2 regions of the Actinacidiphila sp. bgisy160 genome follow, and region 1 is predicted to be linked to the other one. Evidence: riboswitches for the same ligand, from Rfam matches in the RefSeq annotation. Region 1 holds a riboswitch; the other holds the start of a gene.
What was found. Region 1 has a riboswitch for cobalamin ahead of AC3EUJ_RS08585 (ribonucleoside-diphosphate reductase subunit alpha). Riboswitches for the same ligand answer to the same signal wherever they lie in the genome.
Positions count from the first base shown of each region.

Region 1 (4,971 bases):
TGTCCTCCGGACTGACGTACGCCGCGTACGTCCTGGTCCGCCGTGAGGAGCGGGCACGGAAGGAGGCTGCGAAGTGAAGGACGGGGTCAACGGCGTCGCACTCGCCGTCTTCATCTTCTTCTTCCTGGTCGTCACGGTCCTGGGCTTCCTGGCCGCGCGCTGGCGCAGAGCCGAGAACGCCCTGCACCTCGACGAGTGGGGCCTGGGCGGCCGCAGCTTCGGCAGCTGGATCACCTGGTTCCTGCTGGGCGGCGACCTGTACACGGCCTACACCTTCGTGGCGGTGCCGGCGGCGATCTACGCGGCGGGCGCGGCCGGCTTCTTCGCCGTACCGTACACGATCATCGTCTATCCGCTGATCTTCATGTTCCTGCCGCGGCTCTGGTCGGTCTCGCACAAGCACGGCTACGTCACCACCTCGGACTTCGTCCGCGGGCGTTTCGGCTCCAAGGGCCTGTCGCTGGCCGTCGCGGTCACCGGCATCCTCGCCACGATGCCGTACATCGCCCTGCAGCTGGTCGGCATCCAGGCCGTGCTGGACGTGATGGGCGTGGGCGGAGGCGACTCCTCCAACTGGTTCGTCAAGGACCTGCCGCTCCTGATCGCCTTCGGCGTGCTGGCCGCCTACACCTACTCCTCCGGCCTGCGCGCGCCCGCGCTGATCGCCTTTGTCAAGGACACCCTTATCTACATCGTCATCGCGGTGGCGATCATCTACATCCCGATCAAGCTGGGCGGCTTCGACGACATCTTCGCCAAGGCGGGCGACGCCTATGCCCAGGTCAACCCGGCCACCGGCAAGCCGCGCGGCGCCCTGGCCCCGGGTGAGACGGCGCAATGGGCGTACGCGACCCTGGCACTCGGCTCGGCACTGGCGCTCTTCATGTACCCGCACTCGGTCACGGCCGTACTCTCCAGCCGCAGCCGCAACGTCATCCGCCGCAACACCACCGTCCTGCCGCTGTACTCGCTGATGCTGGGCCTGCTGGCGATGCTCGGCTTCATGGCGCTGGCCGCGGGTGTCGGCGCGGGGGTCAAGGGCTACAACGCGCAGCTGGCCATTCCGCAGCTGTTCGAGAACATGTTCCCGTCCTGGTTCGCGGGCGTGGCCTTCGCCGCGATCGGCATCGGCGCCCTGGTGCCGGCCGCGATCATGTCGATCGCCGCGGCCAACCTCTTCACCCGCAACGTCTACAAGGACTTCATCAAGCCGGACGCGACCCCGGCACAGGAGACCCAGGTCTCCAAGATCGTCTCGCTGCTGGTCAAGGTCGGTGCCCTGATCTTCGTCCTCACCATGGACAAGACGGTGGCCATCAACTTCCAGCTCCTGGGCGGCATCTGGATCCTGCAGACCTTCCCGTCACTGGTGGGCGGCCTGTTCACCCGCTGGTTCCACCGCTGGGCGCTGCTGGCCGGCTGGGCGGTCGGCATGATCTACGGCACCTGGGTGGCCTACGGCGTCGCGAGCCCGGCCCAGAAGCACTTCGGTGGCTCCTCCGACACCATCCCGGTCATCGGGCAGATCGGCTACATCGGCCTGACCGCCTTCGTGCTCAACGTGCTGGTCACCGTCGTCCTCACCTTCGTCCTCAAGGCCCTCAAGGCTCCCGAGGGCGTGGACGAGACCGCCGAGGGCGACTTCACCGCGGACGCCGGCGACCCGGGCGTCCAGAAGGACCTGCCGGTGGGCGCCGGTCACTGACCGCCGCACCGGCCACGGGTCACGGGCCGCCGCCCTGGGACGGGGCGGCGGCCCGTCGTCATGCGGTGCGGGCCGGCTCCGGGCAGCGGTAGGTGCGGCGGCACGCCTGCGGGGTGGCGCCCACCCAGCGGGCGAAGTGGCGGCGCGGGATCGCCGGGTTCTGCCCGGCTTTGGCGCTCGCCGCCCTGACCGGCCGTGTCCGCGACTTTCCCGACGGCCACGGCGGCGCGTCCGAGCCCGCCGCGCGTCACCGCATCGCCACAACATCTGGTGGCGTCACGGGCGGGCGCCACTAGATGTATGCTCAACTCCGCTGTCGCCGCAGGGGAAGCCGGTGGGAATCCGGGACTGCCCCGCAACGGTGTGCGGGCGCCTGGAGTCATGCCCGCGAGTCCGAGGACCTGCCGACGGCACCGTCCGGCACGCCGTCCGGGCGGTGAAGTGTCCGGGCCTCGCGGGTTGGGCCGGCGGACGCGCCGCGGCATGCCCTGTCCTGCCCTGCGTGCGCCCCGTCGCTCCTCCGCGTCGCCGCCGTACGAGGGAGAGAGCACACGTGACCATCGCGCCCGCCGCACCCGCCACCGCATCGGACCCTGCCTCAACCGGGGCCGAACTGCTGCGCACCCTGACGGAACTGACCGCAGACCTCCCCGACACCGACCCCGGCCGGGTCGCCGCCGCCGCCCTGCGGGGCCGCAGCGCGGCCGCGGACGAGGCGGAACTGCGGGCGCTGGCCACCGAGGCCGCCGCCGGGCTGATCGCGGAGGACCCGCAGTACTCGCGGCTCGCCGCCCGTCTGCTCACCCTCGCCATCGCCGACGAGGCGGCGGGCGAAGGCGCGGTCTCGTTCTCCGCGTCCATCGCGGTGGGCCACCGCGAGGGCCTGATCGCCGACGGCACCGCCGCCTTCGTGGCCGAGCACGCCGGTCGGCTGGACGCGCTCGTCGACGGCGCGCTCGCCGACGGCGCCGACGACCGCTTCGGCTACTTCGGCCTGCGCACCCTGCACAGCCGCTACCTGCTGCGCCACCCGACCACCCGCCAGGTCATCGAGACCCCGCAGCACTTCATGCTCCGCGTCGCCTGCGGCCTGGCCGAGGACCGCACCAGCCGCTCGGTGGACGAGGTCGCGGCGCTCTACGGCCTGATGAGCCGGCTGGACTACCTGCCCAGCTCCCCCACGCTCTTCAACTCCGGCACCCGGCACCCGCAGATGTCCTCCTGCTACCTGCTGGACTCCCCGCTGGACGAACTGGACTCCCTCTACGACCGCTACCACCAGGTGGCCCGGCTGTCGAAGCACGCCGGCGGCATCGGCCTGTCCTACTCCCGCATCCGCTCCCGCGGTTCGCTGATCCGCGGCACCAACGGGCACTCCAACGGCATCGTCCCGTTCCTGCGCACCCTCGACGCCTCCGTCGCCGCCGTGAACCAGGGCGGTCGCCGCAAGGGCGCGGCGTGCGTCTACCTGGAGACCTGGCACGCGGACATCGAGGAGTTCCTGGAGCTGCGCGACAACACCGGTGAGGAGGCGCGCCGCACCCACAACCTCAACCTGGCCCACTGGATCCCGGACGAGTTCATGCGCCGCGTCGACACCGACGGCACCTGGTCGCTGTTCTCCCCCGCCGACGTGCCCGAGCTGGTCGACCTGTGGGGCGAGGAGTTCGACGCCGCCTACCGCGAGGCCGAGGCGGCGGGCCTGGCCCGCAAAACCCTCCCGGCGCGCGAGCTGTACGGCCGGATGATGCGCACCCTGGCGCAGACCGGCAACGGCTGGATGACCTTCAAGGACGCGTCCAACCGCACCGCCAACCAGACGGCCGAGCCCGGCCGCGTCATCCACTCCTCCAACCTCTGCACGGAGATCCTGGAGGTCACGAACGACGGCGAGACGGCGGTCTGCAACCTCGGTTCGGTCAACCTCGGCGCCTTCGTGGCCGAGGACGGCGGCGCCGGGGAGGAAGTCATCGACTGGGAGCGGCTGGACACCACCGTCCGCACCGCCGTCACCTTCCTCGACCGCGTCGTGGACATCAACTTCTACCCGACCCGCGAGGCCGCAGCCTCCAACGAGCGCTGGCGCCCGGTGGGTCTGGGCGCGATGGGCCTGCAGGACGTGTTCTTCAAGCTGCGGCTGCCCTTCGACTCCGCCGAGGCCAAGGCGCTCTCCACGAAGATCGCCGAGCGCATCATGCTCGCCGCGTACGAGGCCTCCTGCGACCTGGCCGAGCGCCACGGCGCGCACCCGGCCTGGTCGCAGACCCGTGCCGCCCGCGGCGTGCTGCACCCGGACCACTACGACACCGAGGAGAACTGGCCCGAGCGCTGGGAGGCGCTGCGCGCCCGCGTCGCCGCCACCGGCATGCGCAACTCGCTGCTGCTGGCCATCGCCCCGACCGCCACGATCGCCTCGATCGCGGGCGTGTACGAGTGCATCGAGCCGCAGGTCTCCAACCTCTTCAAGCGCGAGACGCTCAGCGGCGAGTTCCTGCAGGTCAACTCCTACCTGGTGGCCGACCTGAAGAAGCTCGGCGTCTGGGACGCGCAGACCCGCGACGCGCTGCGCGAGTCCAACGGCTCCGTCGAGGGCTTCAGCTGGATCCCCGCGGACGTCCGCGAGCTGTACCGCACGGCCTGGGAGATCCCGCAGCGCGCCCTGATCGACATGGCGGCGGCCCGCACCCCGTACCTCGACCAGAGCCAGTCGCTGAACCTCTTCATGGCCTCTCCCACCATCGGCAAGCTCAGCTCGATGTACGCGTACGCCTGGAAGCAGGGCCTGAAGACGACCTACTACCTGCGCTCCCGCCCGGCCACCCGCATCGCGCAGTCCGCCCGCGCGACCGCCCCGATCCCGCTCCAGCAGACGACGCCCGACGCCGAGGCGATCGCCTGCTCCCTTGAGAACCCCGAGTCCTGCGAGGCCTGCCAGTGATGAGCTCCACCAAGAACCTGCTCGACCCGGGATTCGAGCTGACCCTGCGTCCGATGCGCTACCCGGACTTCTACGAGCGCTACCGCGACGCCATCAAGAACACCTGGACCGTGGAGGAGGTCGACCTCCACTCCGACGTCACCGACCTCGCCAAGCTCTCCCCCGGCGAGCAGCACATGATCGGCCGGCTGGTGGCCTTCTTCGCCACCGGCGACTCGATCGTGGCCAACAACCTCGTGCTGACCCTGTACAAGCACATCAACTCCCCGGAGGCGCGGCTGTACCTGTCGCGGCAGCTCTTCGAGGAGGCCGTGCACGTCCAGTTCTA
Region 1 is NZ_JBYIQW010000006.1:181,265-186,235, reverse strand. It holds gene AC3EUJ_RS08595 (DUF3311 domain-containing protein) at 1-77, shown strand, start outside; gene mctP (monocarboxylate uptake permease MctP) at 74-1,705, shown strand; cobalamin riboswitch at 2,006-2,128, shown strand; gene AC3EUJ_RS08585 (ribonucleoside-diphosphate reductase subunit alpha) at 2,259-4,643, shown strand; gene AC3EUJ_RS08580 (ribonucleotide-diphosphate reductase subunit beta) at 4,643-4,971, shown strand, end outside.

Region 2 (4,971 bases), on a different contig from region 1:
GCGCCGGCCGGCTCTCCGCGCCGGCGTCCGGCCCGTGCGGCCCGTCGGGGCACGCGGGATCCGGCGCCGCCGGGTCGCAGCCGAAGCGGCAGCCGGGCACGACGTCCACGGGTGGCAGCAGCGCCGACAACGCCCGTACGGCGGTCGACTTGGCGGTGCCCTTCTCGCCGCGCACCAGCACACCGCCCACCGCCGGGCTGACCGCGTTCAGCAGCAGCGCCAGCCGCAGGTCCGCCATCCCGACGATCGCGGTGAAGGGGTAAGGGGTGCTCACGCGGCCTCCTGGGGCGAACGGTCGTTGCGGCGGTCATTGCGGACGGCCCGGCTCCGGTCCGTCGACGGGGTGCTCACGGCGCTCCCGGTGGAACGAAGGGCAGCCCCGCAGGGGGGCCCTGCTCGATCAGGCGGAGCAGGGCACCGGTGTCGGCGTGCTCCTCGATCAGATCGCCCAGCCGGTCCAGTTGCTCCTCGCGGAGCGCGCCGAAGGAGGTGCCGGGGGCGGGCACGAAGCGGCGTCCCGCGGCTCGCGCGACGCGGCGCAGGAAGGCGCGGCGGAAGCCGTCGCTCTCCAGCGAGCCGTGCCAGTGGGTGCCCCAGACCGCCCCGGTGCGGCAGCCGTCGAGGAAGGGCTCGTCGCCGCCGTGGACGTCGGCGACGCCGTGGTGGATCTCGTACCCCTCGACCGGTTCGCCATAAGCCTTTCCGGCAGGCCGGGCCAGGGTCTTCCCGACGGCGAAGCGGACCCGCACCGGCAGCAGCCCGAGTCCGCGGACCGTGCCCGCCCGCGACTCCACGTCGTCCTCGATCGTCTCGGCGAGCATCTGGAAGCCACCGCAGACGCCCAGCACCGGGCGGCCCTCGGCGGCCCTGCGGACGACCGCGTCGGCCAGGCCCCGCCGCCGCAGCCACTCCAGGGCCTTGACCGTGCCGCGGGTGCCGGGCAGCACGACGAGGTCGGCGTCGGCGAGTTCCTCCGGCCGGTCGACGAAGCGGACGACGACGCCGGGCTCAGCGGCGAGCGCGTCCACGTCGGTGAAGTTCGACATCAGCGGGACCGCCGCCACGGCCACCCGCAGGACGTCCTCCCCGTGCGGCGGCGCCGTGCCCGACTCCCGGATGGTGCCGCGCAGCGACATGCGCAGCCCGTCCTCCTCGTCGATGCCGAGGCCGTGCCGGAACGGCAGCACCCCGTAGAAGCGGCGCCCGGTCAGGCCGTGCAGCATCTCCAGTCCAGGCTCCAGCAGGGACACGTCGCCGCGGAACTTGTTGACCAGGTAGCCGCAGACCAGCTCCTGGTCCTCGGGGGCGAGCAGTGCCGTCGTGCCGAAGAACGAGGCGAAGACCCCGCCCCGGTCGATGTCGCCGACCACGACCACCGGGAGCCGGGCGGCCCGCGCCAGGCCCATGTTGACGATGTCGCCCCGCCGCAGGTTGATCTCGGCCGGGCTGCCGGCGCCCTCGCAGATCACCGCGTCGTACCGGCCGCGCAGCTGCTCCAGGCAGTCCGTGACGGTCCGCAGCAGCTCCGCGCGGCTCCCGTCGTGGTAGCCGCGCGCGCTCATCTCGCCCACCGGGCGCCCCAACAGTACGACCTGGCTCGTGCGGTCGCCGCCGGGCTTGAGCAGCACCGGGTTCATCAGGGCCGACGGCTCCACGCGCGCCGCCTGGGCCTGCATCGCCTGGGCGCGGCCGATCTCGGCGCCCTCGCGCGTCACGTACGAGTTCAGCGACATGTTCTGCGCCTTGAACGGCGCCACGGACACACCCTGCCGCGCCAGCCACCGGCAGATCCCCGCCGTGACGACGCTCTTGCCGGCGTCCGACGTCGTCCCGGCGACCAGCAGGCCCCCGCCCCTCATGCGTCCCTCCTCCGACTCCGGGCGACCGCGCCCCACGCCAGGCGTCCGCCCACCGCGACGGCCAGCGCCAGTGCGCCGACCCGCCGCGACAACCGCGCCGCCCGTTCGATGTCCCGTACCTCCACCGGCCGGTTCCCCGCCCCCAGCACGGGCCGGTGCTCCACCCGCCCGCCATAGGCAAGCGTCCCCCCGAGGCGTACGCCCAACGCCCCCGCGAACGTGGCCTCCACCGGCCCCGCGTTCGGGCTGGGATGCCGGGAGCCGTCCCCGCGCCAGGTACGCCACGCCCCTCGGGGGTCGGGGCCGGCCAGCACGGCGAGGATGGCGGTCAACCGGGCGCCGGGGTAGCCGGCCACGTCGTCCAGCCGGGCCGCCGCCCAGCCGAACCGCCGGTGCCGCGGCGACTTGTGACCGACCATCGCGTCGAGGGTGTTGACGGCCCGGAAGCCCACCAGCCCAGGCACGCCGCCCAGCGCGCCCCACACCAGTGCGCCCACGACGGCGTCCGAGGTGTTCTCCGCGACGGACTCCACGACCGCCCGTGCCAGCTGGTCCTCGTCCAGAGCCTGCGGGTCGCGGCCGCACAGATGGGGCAGCCGCTCGCGCGCCGCCCGGATGTCCCCGGCGGACAGGGCGGCGCCGATCGCGCGCGCCTCCCGTACCAGGGAGGTCCCGCCGAGCACGGCCCAGGTCGCCGCCGCCGTCAGGGCGACGGAGGCGGGGCCGGAAGGGCGTGCCACGCGCTGCAGCCCGGCCGCGGCCGCCATCGCGCCGCCCGCACACAGCGCCGTGTGGAGGGCGCCCCGGCCGCGGTGGTCGCGCCACAACGCGCGCTCCAGCCCGGCGGCGGCGCTGCCGAACAGCGCCACGGGGTGACCGCGGCGCGGGTCGGCGAGGGCGAGGTCGGCGAGCCAGCCGAGGGTGGTACCGGTGGCGAACGCGCACGCCGCGGCGGCGCCGGTGTCGGGTGAACGGCCGGGGCCGCGCATCACAGGAGTCCTCACTCAGGGTCCGCGCCCTGGTTCGACGTGACCGGCGACGAGAGTCTCCTGGCTCCCGGATCGGCGGCACCCCCGGCCTTCCAGCCCTGCGTTCGGGCCGTGGCCATGGGCGGGGGTCCGCTCCCCGGTGACAGTGGCGGGACCGCGCCGGATTCGCACCGGACTTCCTCTCCTGCCGCCGTTGGCGGTTCCGATACCACCACGCGCCGCTCCGGCCCGTCAACTCACCGCGACGGTCTGTGGAAAAGAGGAAACCCCAGCTCACGGCCGGAAAGCCGGGAGCTGAGGTCAACTTCACACCGCGGTGCGCGCGGAGGTGCGGGTCAGGCGACGATCAGGTAGATCCCGTACGCGACCGCCGCCGCGCACAGCGCGAAGCACAGGTAAGCGCCGGTGCGGGCCACGGCCGGGCCGCCGGCGGAGGTACCCGCCTCGCCGCCGTCCGCGGTGGCCTGCTTGGACAGGCCCACGATGCCGAGGGTGAACAGGCCGACGAGTCCGACGGTCACGGCGAGGCTGACGCCGAAGACGGAGCCGAGGGCAGCCCAGTCGATGTGCATGATGCTGGTTCCTTCCGGTGCCGGTGCGGCGCCGCCGTCAGGCGGAGGCCTGGGCGGGGTCGGCGTCGACGGTGGCGGCGGCCGTGAGACCGGGGGGCGGCGGGATCACCGCGGCGATGGCCGTGGTGATGACGCCCGGCTCCGCGGCGGTGCCGTGGGCCTCGGCCTCGTTGACGTTGGTGTGGTCGACGGGCTTGCGGCGCGAGGCGATCCAGATCGCGGTGCAGGCCGCGAGCGCCAGGACGGCGACCGCGGTGACGCCCAGGTCTCCCTGGTCGGCCAGGAGCGCGGCGGCCGCCGCGACCAGGCCGGCGGCCGGAAGGGTGAGCGCCCATGCGGCGGACATGCGACCCGCGGTGCTCCAGCGGACGACGCCGCCCTTGCGGCCGACACCGGCGCCCATGACGGAACCGGAGCAGACCTGTGTGGTGGACAGCGAGAAGCCGAGGTGCGAGGAGGCCAGGATGACGGTGGCGGCGCCGGTCTGGGCGGCGAAGCCCTGCGGCGGCTGGATGTCGGTGATGCCCTTGCCCATGGTGCGGATGATCCGCCAGCCGCCGATGAAGGTGCCGAGGGCGATGGCCATGCCCGCCGACACGATGACCCACAGCGGCGGGTCGGAGTCGGGGGCGACGACATTGCCCGCGATCAGGGCGAGGGTGATGACACCCATGGTCTTCTGTGCGTCGTTGGTGCCGTGCGCGAGGGAGACCAGACCGGCCGAGGCGATCTGTCCGGCCCGGTAGCCCTTGGCGGTGGCGGCGGGGTCGGCGTTGCGGCCGATGCGGTACGTCAGCCGGGTCGCCAGCATGGCGGCGATGCCGGCGACCACCGGGGCGCAGACGGCCGGGATCAGGACCTTCATGACGACCGCGTCACCGTTGATCGAGCCCCAGCCCGACGAGGCGACGGAGGCGCCGATGAGGCCGCCGAACAGGGCGTGGGAGGAACTGGAGGGAAGGCCCGCCAGCCAGGTCAGCAGGTTCCAGACGATCGCGCCGACGAGCCCCGCGAAGATCACCTCGGGCCTGATGCCCGCGGTCTCGTCGAGGATGCCGCCGGAGATCGTCTTCGCCACCTCCACGGAGAGGAAGGCGCCGACGAGATTGAGCACGGCGGACATGGCCACCGCCGTCTTGGGCTTGAGCGCGCCAGTGGAGATGGTGGTCGCCATCGCATTGGCGGTGTCGTGGAAACCGTTCGTGAAGTCGAACACGAGTGCGGTAATGATCACGATTCCGATCAGGAGCGTGATGTGTTCCATTGACCCAGGCATTCGTTCGATCGGACAGTGGCGGTGGCGACCGTACGGAGTCCGGATGAACGGAAGGTGAACGAGGGGAGGCGCGGCGGTGCCAGTGCGCGCGGGGGGTGCGGGGCGGGCTGCACTTCGCCCGGTATTCAACGCTTCTGTGCCTTTTACCGCGCCTTTCTGGTGCGGCGGAAGAGATCCTGGTCACGGGGGTCGGACGCGGTGGATCCCACGCTGGTGCGTCTCGCGCCCGAAGGGCGCGAGACGGCGGGACAGCCGAACACCCGGCGCGGCACCCA
Region 2 is NZ_JBYIQW010000026.1:55,234-60,204, reverse strand. It holds gene AC3EUJ_RS21110 (putative cobaltochelatase) at 1-274, opposite strand, end outside; gene AC3EUJ_RS21105 (cobyric acid synthase) at 348-1,859, opposite strand; gene AC3EUJ_RS21100 (cobalamin biosynthesis protein) at 1,856-2,848, opposite strand; cobalamin riboswitch at 2,903-3,029, opposite strand; gene AC3EUJ_RS21095 (hypothetical protein) at 3,184-3,420, opposite strand; gene AC3EUJ_RS21090 (inorganic phosphate transporter) at 3,458-4,684, opposite strand.
Region 2: another riboswitch for cobalamin. It lies ahead of AC3EUJ_RS21100 (cobalamin biosynthesis protein); the one in region 1 lies ahead of AC3EUJ_RS08585 (ribonucleoside-diphosphate reductase subunit alpha).